Regions from separate parts of the Paenibacillus sp. RRE4 genome, predicted to be linked through region 2. Evidence: riboswitches for the same ligand, from Rfam matches in the RefSeq annotation. Region 2 holds a riboswitch; each other region holds the start of a gene.

Region 1 (3,213 bases), on a different contig from region 2:
CAGCTCATCTTCAATGGCTGCCTGAATGAATGCTCGCGCGGTCGTAACGGCAGCCAGAATAGGTGAGCCCTTCGCGAGTTCCGCCGTAATGGCAGCAGAGAACGTACAACCGGTTCCGTGGGTATGACGTGTCATAACACGAAGGTTCTCCAAATAATGAAAGGAATGCCCGTCATACAGGACATCAACAACCACAGCGCTCCCCGTATCATGTCCTCCTTTGATCAAAGCATACGTTGAACCCATCTGCGCCAATTGCTTGGCGGCTTCCTCACGCTCGCTCAGGTTCCGAATCGGCTTCCCGATAAGCAGTTCGGCTTCCGGGATGTTAGGTGTGATAAGCAAGGCGTGGGGAAGCAGATCCTGAATGAGTGCTTGCACAGCCTCCTGCTGAAGCAGAGGCGCACCGCCTTTGGCAACCATCACGGGATCAATCACCAGATTAGACCAGCCGTACTGCTGGCATTTTGCCGCGACAAGACGAATAATCTCGGCACTATATAACATACCTGTTTTAATAGCACGCGGCTGAAAGTCGGCTCCCGTTGAATCAAGTTGCTGGGCAATGCCGTGATAATCAATCGGAAACACCCCTTGAACCCCTGTTGTGTTCTGCGCGGCAATTGCAGTAATGACCGTCATGCCGTATACACCAAGTTCCTGAAAGGTTTTGAGGTCCGCCTGAATTCCTGCACCGCCGCCGTTATCAGACCCGGCAATCGTTAACGCTTGAGCAATATTCATCACACACCCCCACGAATCTGACGGATTTGTGCTTGCTCGGAGAACAGCGAAGGTGTGATCTGCGCCAGTTGATTTAACAATTCAATCTGGAAGCTGCCTGGCCCCTGATGAGCCGTTCGTGCTGCGGCCTGTTCAGCGGCTATACCGTAGGTTGAGACAGCTTCTACCACACTGTTCAGCATATCGCGTCCCGGCTCGCCAATCGCAGCAAAAGCACCAATGACTGAGCTGAGAAGACAGCCTGCCCCGGTAACTTGGGTGAGCAATGGATGTCCGTTGCTTGTGAGAAAAGTATGAAATCCGTCTGTAATAATGTCGTACTGACCTGTAATGACAACAATACAGTCAAGCTGTTGCGCTGCCTGCTCGGCAATGCCAATCCGGTCTCCTTCGCCAACCCCGGCATCCACACCTTTGATATTCCATGGTACACCAATAACATGAGCGACTTCGGCGACATTGCCTCGTAATACCGTAAGCCGAAGCTCACGAACCAGCATCTGTACTGTATCGGTGCGATATGTCGTGGCTCCTGCACCAACAGGATCAAGGACAACAGGCACATGATGTGCATTGGCCGATTGTCCGGCTAGACGTATCGCTTGAACGACCTTCTCATCCAATGTGCCGATGTTCAGAACCACCGCGCCGGCCATGCGAGCGACGTCAGCGACTTCTTCATGGGCATAGGCCATAAACGGAGAGGCTCCGAGAGCAAGCAGGCCATTCGCCGTAAAAGGGGCAACCACAAGATTGGTAATATTATGAACCAAAGGATTGAGTGAACGTACACGTTCAAGATAAGACATCTTCATTTCCTCCTTGATTTAGAATGATCTTGATGGTGATGAGAGTGAACCACACTCAGATATAGACAAAAAAAGCAATTTGTATCTTGCTCCCAATAACTACCTTCTTCTCATGGGATTACAGAGATTTCATATTGAGAACATTTGAATCCCAGCCAAATCGCCAAAATACAAAAAAAGCCCCGCCCATTTCCGGAGAAATGAGCAGAGCTATACGTGTGAACTGAAGTTGATCCCCGTCCAGGATAGAGATCATCCACTGCCAATAAAAGCCGCTCCACTTCCCTCCGCTGGTATAATCCAGATCAGGTTCGAAGGGTCCGAATCGTCGTATTCGTCTCAGCCTTAAGGCTCCCCTAGTGAAAATGTACAAGATATGCAGTTATATCCTCAGCATATATCCATCTCGTCTTAATGTAAATAGGACGTCAACGAAGTCTTGAAAATGGGCGGGGAATATACCGGAACTTTGTATAGATCCGCTATTGTGATTTACCTTAGCTCGTTAACCCGATATAATGGGGATTGGCCCATATGGCCGTACTACGAATGAGGGCAGGACCGTTGTTCCTCCCGGCAGAATGGGGACCCTGAGTTGAAAACGTTCAAGAAAGTATATATTGAAATTACGAGCATCTGTAATCTGGCATGCAGCTTTTGTCCACAAACGAAGCGAGCCAAAGGATTTATCGACCCTGAAGTCTTTAATAATATATTGGATCAGATCAAACCACACACAAAACATATTTACCTGCACGTCAAAGGGGAACCGCTGCTTCATCCCAAAATTGACCTGTTGCTGGATATGGCTCATGCCAAGGGATTTAAAGTGAACATTACGACCAACGGTACGCTACTACCGAAGACACAGCATAAATTATTGGGCAAACCTGCACTGAGACAGATGAATTTCTCGTTGCACAGCTTTGACGGCCATGAAGGTTCTACGGATCGCGACGGATACTTGCATAACATCTTGTCTTTTGTTCGTGAAGCGGTGAAACATAACGTCATTGTCTCGTTCCGACTATGGAATCTGACGCAGGATAACTTCACCAATGCTCAGATGAATCGCAATCGGGAGACGCTTGAGGTGCTGGAAAAGGAATTCAATCTGGACTTCCGTATTGAAGAAAAGGTTGTTGCAGGTAGTGGCGTGAAAATTGCACCTAACGTATACCTGAATCAGGACCATGAATTCCAATGGCCAAGTCTGGATGCACCTGAAGATGATGGAAAAGGTTTTTGTCATGCATTACGCAGTCAGGCAGCAGTGCTGGTTGATGGAACCGTGGTTCCATGCTGTTTGGATGGAGAAGGTGTCATCAACCTTGGAAACATTCATGAAAAGTCTTTTTCCGATATTGTGGATGGAGAGCGTGCGAACAATCTGGTATACGGTTTTTCCAAACGGGAAGCTGTAGAAGAACTTTGCCGCAAATGCGGATACCGCCAGCGTTTTGGAGCAGGAGCCTAAAATCATACGACAGATAACTAATGTGTTATTCGGTAATATTCCGGATAGCACATTTTTTTATTTCCATGTTAAGAGGAATAAGTAGTTACAATGTGATTCATGATTTCAACTAATATGTAAAATGGTAGTCTATTAATCTTGTTTTTATAAATATACATGGTATTATTATCCTACTGAACATAA
Region 2 (3,213 bases):
AGCTGAATCGTTGCAGCGGCGTGCATACCCAAACGGTCAGCCTGAGAAGCTGCTTCGCGAGCGATATCGGACGGCGCAGGCAACATCCATTTCTCAATCTGGAATAGAGAGACGGCCCCTTGCCATACCGTGATAAAGAGAATAACCGCCACGAGGGGCGGCCATACACTTTTAAAATAGGTAGACATTAGCGATATTTCTCCGTCAGTGTATCCATGCTGAATCCGTCCGGGCTATGTGCGATTTTGATCTGGGAGATGATGCTTGGACTACCAGCTTCCACAAGCACTTCGTGCATTTTGCGCACAACCTCCAGTAGTTCATCCAGTTCGCCCTCCATGGTCGTATCGAGCGCGTTGACCTGATATTTCAGGCCGGATTGCTGAATCACTTCGATGGCACGGTCTACGTATGGATAGGAGTTCTCGCCGTTCGGTGTTTTGGGAATAACCTGAATACTGAGTAATGTACTTGCCATGAGAGATTAATGCTCCTTTCGGGTGTGGATGGATAAGTAGATATGGTCGTTGTACACTGTACCACTCCGAATGCAGTCCCCTCTTAGATCGCTGTTATCCCCAGATTTTTTTGATTCCCTTTTCCAAAGGGAAAATCCGGTGATAAACGCGACCGCTTTGCTTCTTTAGAGGGGTTCTGCCCTCTCCGTTTTTTGTGTACAAAAAAATTAACTTATCACTTGGATTGTGGGAAGAAAATTCAGCAGAAAGCGTGCTTATGAGGTGGCTTTCCTTAGAAAACCTTATAAGGGCTCGCTTCTTTAAGTTTTTTCTTCCTTTTCATTTAAATGTGAAAAAATCAAAATTCATTTTTACATGTTGAGTAATCACTTATTACTGCGGTAAAAATTCGTTGGTGTATGCTTTCGTTACATCAATCTCTTTATCCAGCAGTTTCTTGCTGAACATCCAGTCGGTGTAGTTCTTCCATACCTCTTCCTTTTGTTCACCCCAGCGAGGTGCGTCATCTTTGTATTTCGGGCTGAGCCACTTTTGGCTTGCAAGTACTAAATCTTTGTCCAGATCGGGAACAGCTTTGATCAAAATGTTCGCTGCTTCTTCAGGGTGATCAATGGCATACTGATAACCTTCAGAAGTGGCCTTTAGGAAAGCTTTCACCAGTTCAGGGTCTTTCTGAATCGTCTGTTCATTGGTCACGAGTACAGGGGTGTAGTAATCCAGCGCTTTGGCATAATCTTTTACATATAACATGTCAATCGGTTCTCCGCGTAATTCAGCCTCAATTCCCGTCCAGGCATAGAAAATCCACGCAAAGTCGATGTCGCGTTTCACAGCTGTGAAGAAGTCGGCATCGCCCATGTTAATGTTTTTGACTTTCGATACATCAGCACCTTCGCCCTCCATAATGGACTGCATTACCGCTTCTTCTACCGGGGAACCCCAGCCACCGTAGGTTTTACCTTCAAAATCTTTGGGTGATTTGATCTTACGATCCACTGGAGCGGCAAAACCAGATGTATTATGCTGAATAACTGCGGCAATCGACACAAGTGGAACGTCCTGCGTGCGCGCCTGAGTTACACTTTCCTGATAACTGACGCCAAACGGTACCTCACCCGAGGCAACCATCGTATCCGCACCACCGGCTCCTGGCTGTACAATCTCCACATTTAAACCTGCTGCTTTATAAAAACCTTGGTCCACCGCTGCATACAGACCGGTATGATTCGTATTTGGAGTCCAGTCGAGCACGACTTTTATATCTTTCAGTGCAGTACTGCTCCCCTCATTGGTTTGGTCCGAACCAGTCGCACTTTGCTGCTCTGCTGGAGCGGCTTCTTTGCCACCACATGCAGCTACGGTAACCAATAGCACACACATGAGTAACATTCCCATCGTTTTACGCCAATTCATTGTGATTCTCTCCTTCGTATGTCCGGCCGGATGGCACGGGGGTACTCCTTGGCTTCATATCCAATCCCTTTGCATAAATCGACGAATTTATACTCGCGGGTTATCCGAATAACGTCATTTTTCTGTTTCTGCATGTCAAAAGAAAACAAAAAAAGCGCCCCGTAATCCGGGACGCGTGCAGGCGTGAGAGAGTGGCGTTCAGCTTATAGCTGTGCCGTTGCAATATACTCCGATTCCTACGCTGGCATGATCCAGATCAGGTCTAAGGGTTAGTATCTTGATGGGATACACTCTCAGCCGGCCAATTCCGACTCCCCTGGGAAACTATGAAGTTACGGGCATTACTAGGTGTAATTATAGGCCAGTGACGGGAGTGTGTCTAGTCGGTAAATCGTTCACAAAATGTTCACTTATGTGAGGGTAGCCCGATTGTCTATAATGATCCAAGTTACAGAAAGGATGAGTATATTGCCAGTAAGCAAGAAAGAACAAGTTATTTTTGGACTTATGATGTGTACAGGAATGGTCGTAGTGATGATGACCTTCAATCTATGGCATACGGGGATGTTAGGTCGGATGTCCGAGATGCAGATGCTGCTTCAATTCGTGCTCTGTTTTGTCATTGCCTTTTTGGTGGAGTCGTTCATCGTGGGGCCAATAGCGAGAAAAATTGCATTTTCCTTCTCATTTGCGAGATCGAGTAAAATCAAAGGTGTAGTTACGATGTCCTTATTCATGGTGATCGGCATGGTTTTGCTCATGTCTTTATATGGCATCATTACAGCCGTTGCTGCCGGTCAGTTAGAGGGAGAATCCGTGATCAGCACGTATCTTCATACGATTGTACGTAACTTCGGTCTGGCATTGCCATATCAGTTGATTGTATTGGGGCCGCTAGTGCGTTATGTATTTGGCAAGTTGTTCAAGGGACCGGCGGCTGTTATGACGGTTTAATTCATCGTATCGTTATCCATCTAGAAAAAAAGTATTTCCTGGGCAATCCTATTTTTAAGAAGTTCTAATGTAAGCGATCCAAAATAAAATTCCAATGATCACAGCAGCGATAATGATTGTGGTGAAAATTCCACTCAACCAGGTACCGCGCTGAGCTTGGCGGGCAAGTTCATCTGCCCTTTGTTTGGCGGCTTCGCCCTCGGATGAATTCAGATGGTTCGGACCCATATTCATGCAATACCTTCTCCCTTCGACAGCTTGCTTTACCATAGTCTGAACTGTTATATAGGGCAACTCATATATATTGAAAAACGGTTACTCGACTAATTGTTTAATGGAAGCTAAAGCCATAACAATGCTGATTGCA
Region 3 (3,213 bases), on a different contig from region 2:
CCGGTACCCAATAACTTGCCGCTCCAAGTAATCGTTGCACACTATTCGCCGATACGCTGTGATCTTTTCTTCCTGGCAAACTGGTTGCGCCAATCCACACCTCTCCGTTGGCTTTCGGAACAATATAGACATCTTCTGCATATACAGTGCGATCGGGTCTACCACCAGCCTGATCTGTAGGGAACCGAACGGCCAACATTTCACCTTTCACCGGACTTGAAGGCAAAGTGCCCCCCACTTGATGCATGAGTTGCTCCCCTTGTAAACCAGCAGCTATGATGATATGTCTGCAACACACCTCTCCCCTAGCCGTTCTAATACCTTGAACACCATGCTTATCTACGATCAGCCGAACATCTTGAACTCCTTCCAAAATGCGCGCACCCATCATTTCAGCCGATCTCGCATAAGCTCTTGTCAATGAAACGGGCAACACTTCGCTCTCCAATGATCGGTAATAAGCGCCGTACGTATCCCGATTCAACCATAACGCTTCTCGTTGCACCGTGCTTCGATCCCACCAAAGTTGCTGCATTCCCGAAGTGGTATTTCGTCTATCCTTGTATTTACTTAGATCACCGTATGAACGAAACGGTGTGATAAATCCGTTGCGCCGTAAGCCAAGATCCATACCTGTTAAAGCGGATATTTGCTCTTTGTGCTTATGCAACAATTCCCTGCTTTCATGTGCGGCTTTTGCCATGAGTGGATGAGCAAAATCCTCACTGTCTGCTGCCAGCATGCCGGCAGCCGCACAGGAAGCTCCGCTAGCAATTTCCGACTGCTCAACAAGCAGTACTTCCCGACCTCTGGATGCCAGTTCAAAAGCAATCGCACAGCCTATGACTCCACCGCCTACAATGATTGTTTCTGCATGACAGGTTTCTTGTGTCTTGGATAAATCCGAATTTTCAGATAGAGCCAGCAGCTCAAACTTATTTTGATCATACGATGAACGTATCACTTCCTCGGGTTGACTCGGTTTGCTCTGCACCATTTTGTCATCTCCTTGTTTGAACAACATTCACATTTTCTCGGGTTGGCATCATTTACGGCTCTTGACCGGGAAACATTCACTTCACCGCGTCCACGGCCTGTTTAAGAAGCGCAGCAGCATAAGCAGGGTTTGCATGTTTTAACACACTTGAGATCACAGCTGCACCCCTGGCTCCCGCAGACCTGACAGCCTGAATGTTACCCGGATGAATCCCCCCTATTGCAATAACAGGCACCTTTACACTGGAGCACACTTCCGACAATGCATCTAATCCCCTCGCTACAGAATCAGGTTTACTTGCACTTGCGTACACATGCCCGAAAAAAAGGTAATCCGCGCCATACTCTTCGGCAATTCTCGCTTCATGCAACGAATGCACCGATATCCCCAACCTGAGCCGTGGATCACGCTTGTTCTCCGGCGTTACCATTACTTTTGCCCTTTCCAGCATAATTTGGCTCCAATGTACCCCTTGATAAAAACAACCTGACGAATATATGTTCGCACCGTTGATTACAATGCGGGAAGCCGGAACACCCGCTTCTGCCATCAATTTGGCCCAGTTAAAACATTCCTGTTGCGAAAGTTGCTTTTCCCGGATATGGATGTAATGCACATAAGGCCAAATATCTTTGGCTGCTTTCAACATGGCTGACTGTTCCGCTTTATTCGTAGATATCACATGTAACTCAAAAAAGTCTTGCTCTTGTCCACACGTTGGTACAGATTTATCTGTCCGCTGGTGCCACTGGTTTGTTGAAGTTTTACCTAATTCATGAGCTTCATAATCAAACATCAAGGTATGCAACCTCGTTTTCGCTCCTTTCATCTACAGGCTTGGAGGAGTTGTAATGACAAATATAAATCAAAAAAGCCACTCCCGTAGGGGAGCGGCTGCGTATAAACAATGGTTCAGTTTAAACACAAGCGTGTGACAAATACCTCTTAAGCAGTTTGATAGTCAAATCGATAACTGTTTATTCGATATTGAAACGCTTGGCATCACGATGTAAAAAGATCCTGTTCTTACGTTAAGAATCATTTACTATCGTTTTCGCTGAAACGCGCCACTTCCCTACGCTGGTATGATCCAGATCAGGTGCAAAGGGTCCGGAATCGTATTTTTCCATCTCAGCCGCATCGTGCGGCCCCCCTAGTGTTCATATGAAGTTGTAGCCTATATTACCACAACCGGTTTTTTTTGTCATCGTGCTTTTTCGGACCACTCTTCTACATTCCACGTTTTAGTGACCCAGCCTTCATAAAAATCCGGTTCGTGCGATACAAGTAAAACAGTTCCCTTATATTCTTTCAACGCACGCTGCAGTTCAGCTTTTGCCGTGACATCCAGATGGTTCGTCGGCTCATCAAACAAGACCCAGTTGCTTTCACGCATCAACAGTTTGCACAATCGGACTTTGGCTTGCTCCCCACCGCTAAGCATGTTAAGTGGACGCGTAATATGCTCATTTTTGAGCCCGCAACGTGCAAGATGTCCTCGTACCTCGTTCTGTGTTAGATGTGAAAACTCGTTCCATACATCATCGATCGGTGTAATATTTCCGGCTCGCACTTCCTGTTCAAAGTATGCCGTCTCCAAATAATCTCCAAGAAACGTTTTTCCGCTAATTGGCGCTATTTTACCCAGGATCGTTTTGAGCAGTGTCGATTTACCTACACCGTTACATCCCACAATCGCGATCTTTTCTCCACGTTCGATCGTCATGGTCATCTTAGGTAGTAATGGATACGTATAACCGATCTCAAAATCAATACCTTCAAAAACGGTTTTGCTACTTGCGCGGGCATCCTTGAACTTAAATGTTGGTTTTGCTGCTTCGTCTGGTCGATCGATTCGCTCGACCTTTCCAAGTTGTTTTTCCCGGCTTTTCGCCCGGCCAGAGGTCGAAGCTCGAGCTTTGTTGCGTTGAATGAAATCTTCCTGTTTTTTGATGTATTCCTGTTGCTTCTCGTAGGCATCGATATGCTGTGCTTTCTGCATATCTGCCATTTCAAGAAATTTCTCATAGTTGGCCGCATAACGCGTCAATTTTGCAAATTCCAGATGATAAATGACATTAACCACTTCATTCATAAACTCTGTATCATGGGAAATCAATAGAAAAGCATAGGGGTAGTCTTTCAAATATCTAGTTAGCCACTCAATATGCTCTACATCCAGATAGTTAGTCGGCTCATCCAACAAAAGGGCAGTG

What was found. A riboswitch is a leader RNA that binds a small molecule or an ion and turns the genes downstream of it on or off. The one in region 2 is predicted to bind thiamine pyrophosphate.
Region 1: another riboswitch for thiamine pyrophosphate. It lies ahead of thiM (hydroxyethylthiazole kinase); the one in region 2 lies ahead of Q9R46_RS20645 (ABC transporter substrate-binding protein).
Region 3: another riboswitch for thiamine pyrophosphate. It lies ahead of Q9R46_RS11685 (thiamine phosphate synthase); the one in region 2 lies ahead of Q9R46_RS20645 (ABC transporter substrate-binding protein).

The regions. Positions count from the first base shown of each region.
Region 1 is NZ_JAUZUT010000011.1:6,278-9,490, forward strand. Features, by position in the region: gene thiD (bifunctional hydroxymethylpyrimidine kinase/phosphomethylpyrimidine kinase) at 1-744, opposite strand, end outside; gene thiM (hydroxyethylthiazole kinase) at 744-1,553, opposite strand; TPP riboswitch at 1,819-1,921, opposite strand; gene Q9R46_RS25505 (radical SAM/SPASM domain-containing protein) at 2,149-3,030, shown strand.
Region 2 is NZ_JAUZUT010000004.1:130,089-133,301, forward strand. Features, by position in the region: gene Q9R46_RS20635 (ABC transporter permease) at 1-188, opposite strand, end outside; gene Q9R46_RS20640 (MTH1187 family thiamine-binding protein) at 188-478, opposite strand; gene Q9R46_RS20645 (ABC transporter substrate-binding protein) at 852-1,892, opposite strand; TPP riboswitch at 2,108-2,220, opposite strand; gene Q9R46_RS20650 (DUF2798 domain-containing protein) at 2,352-2,846, shown strand; gene Q9R46_RS20655 (hypothetical protein) at 2,901-3,080, opposite strand.
Region 3 is NZ_JAUZUT010000001.1:2,595,271-2,598,483, forward strand. Features, by position in the region: gene thiO (glycine oxidase ThiO) at 1-997, opposite strand, end outside; gene Q9R46_RS11685 (thiamine phosphate synthase) at 1,074-1,805, opposite strand; TPP riboswitch at 2,053-2,162, opposite strand; gene Q9R46_RS11690 (ABC-F family ATP-binding cassette domain-containing protein) at 2,202-3,213, opposite strand, start outside.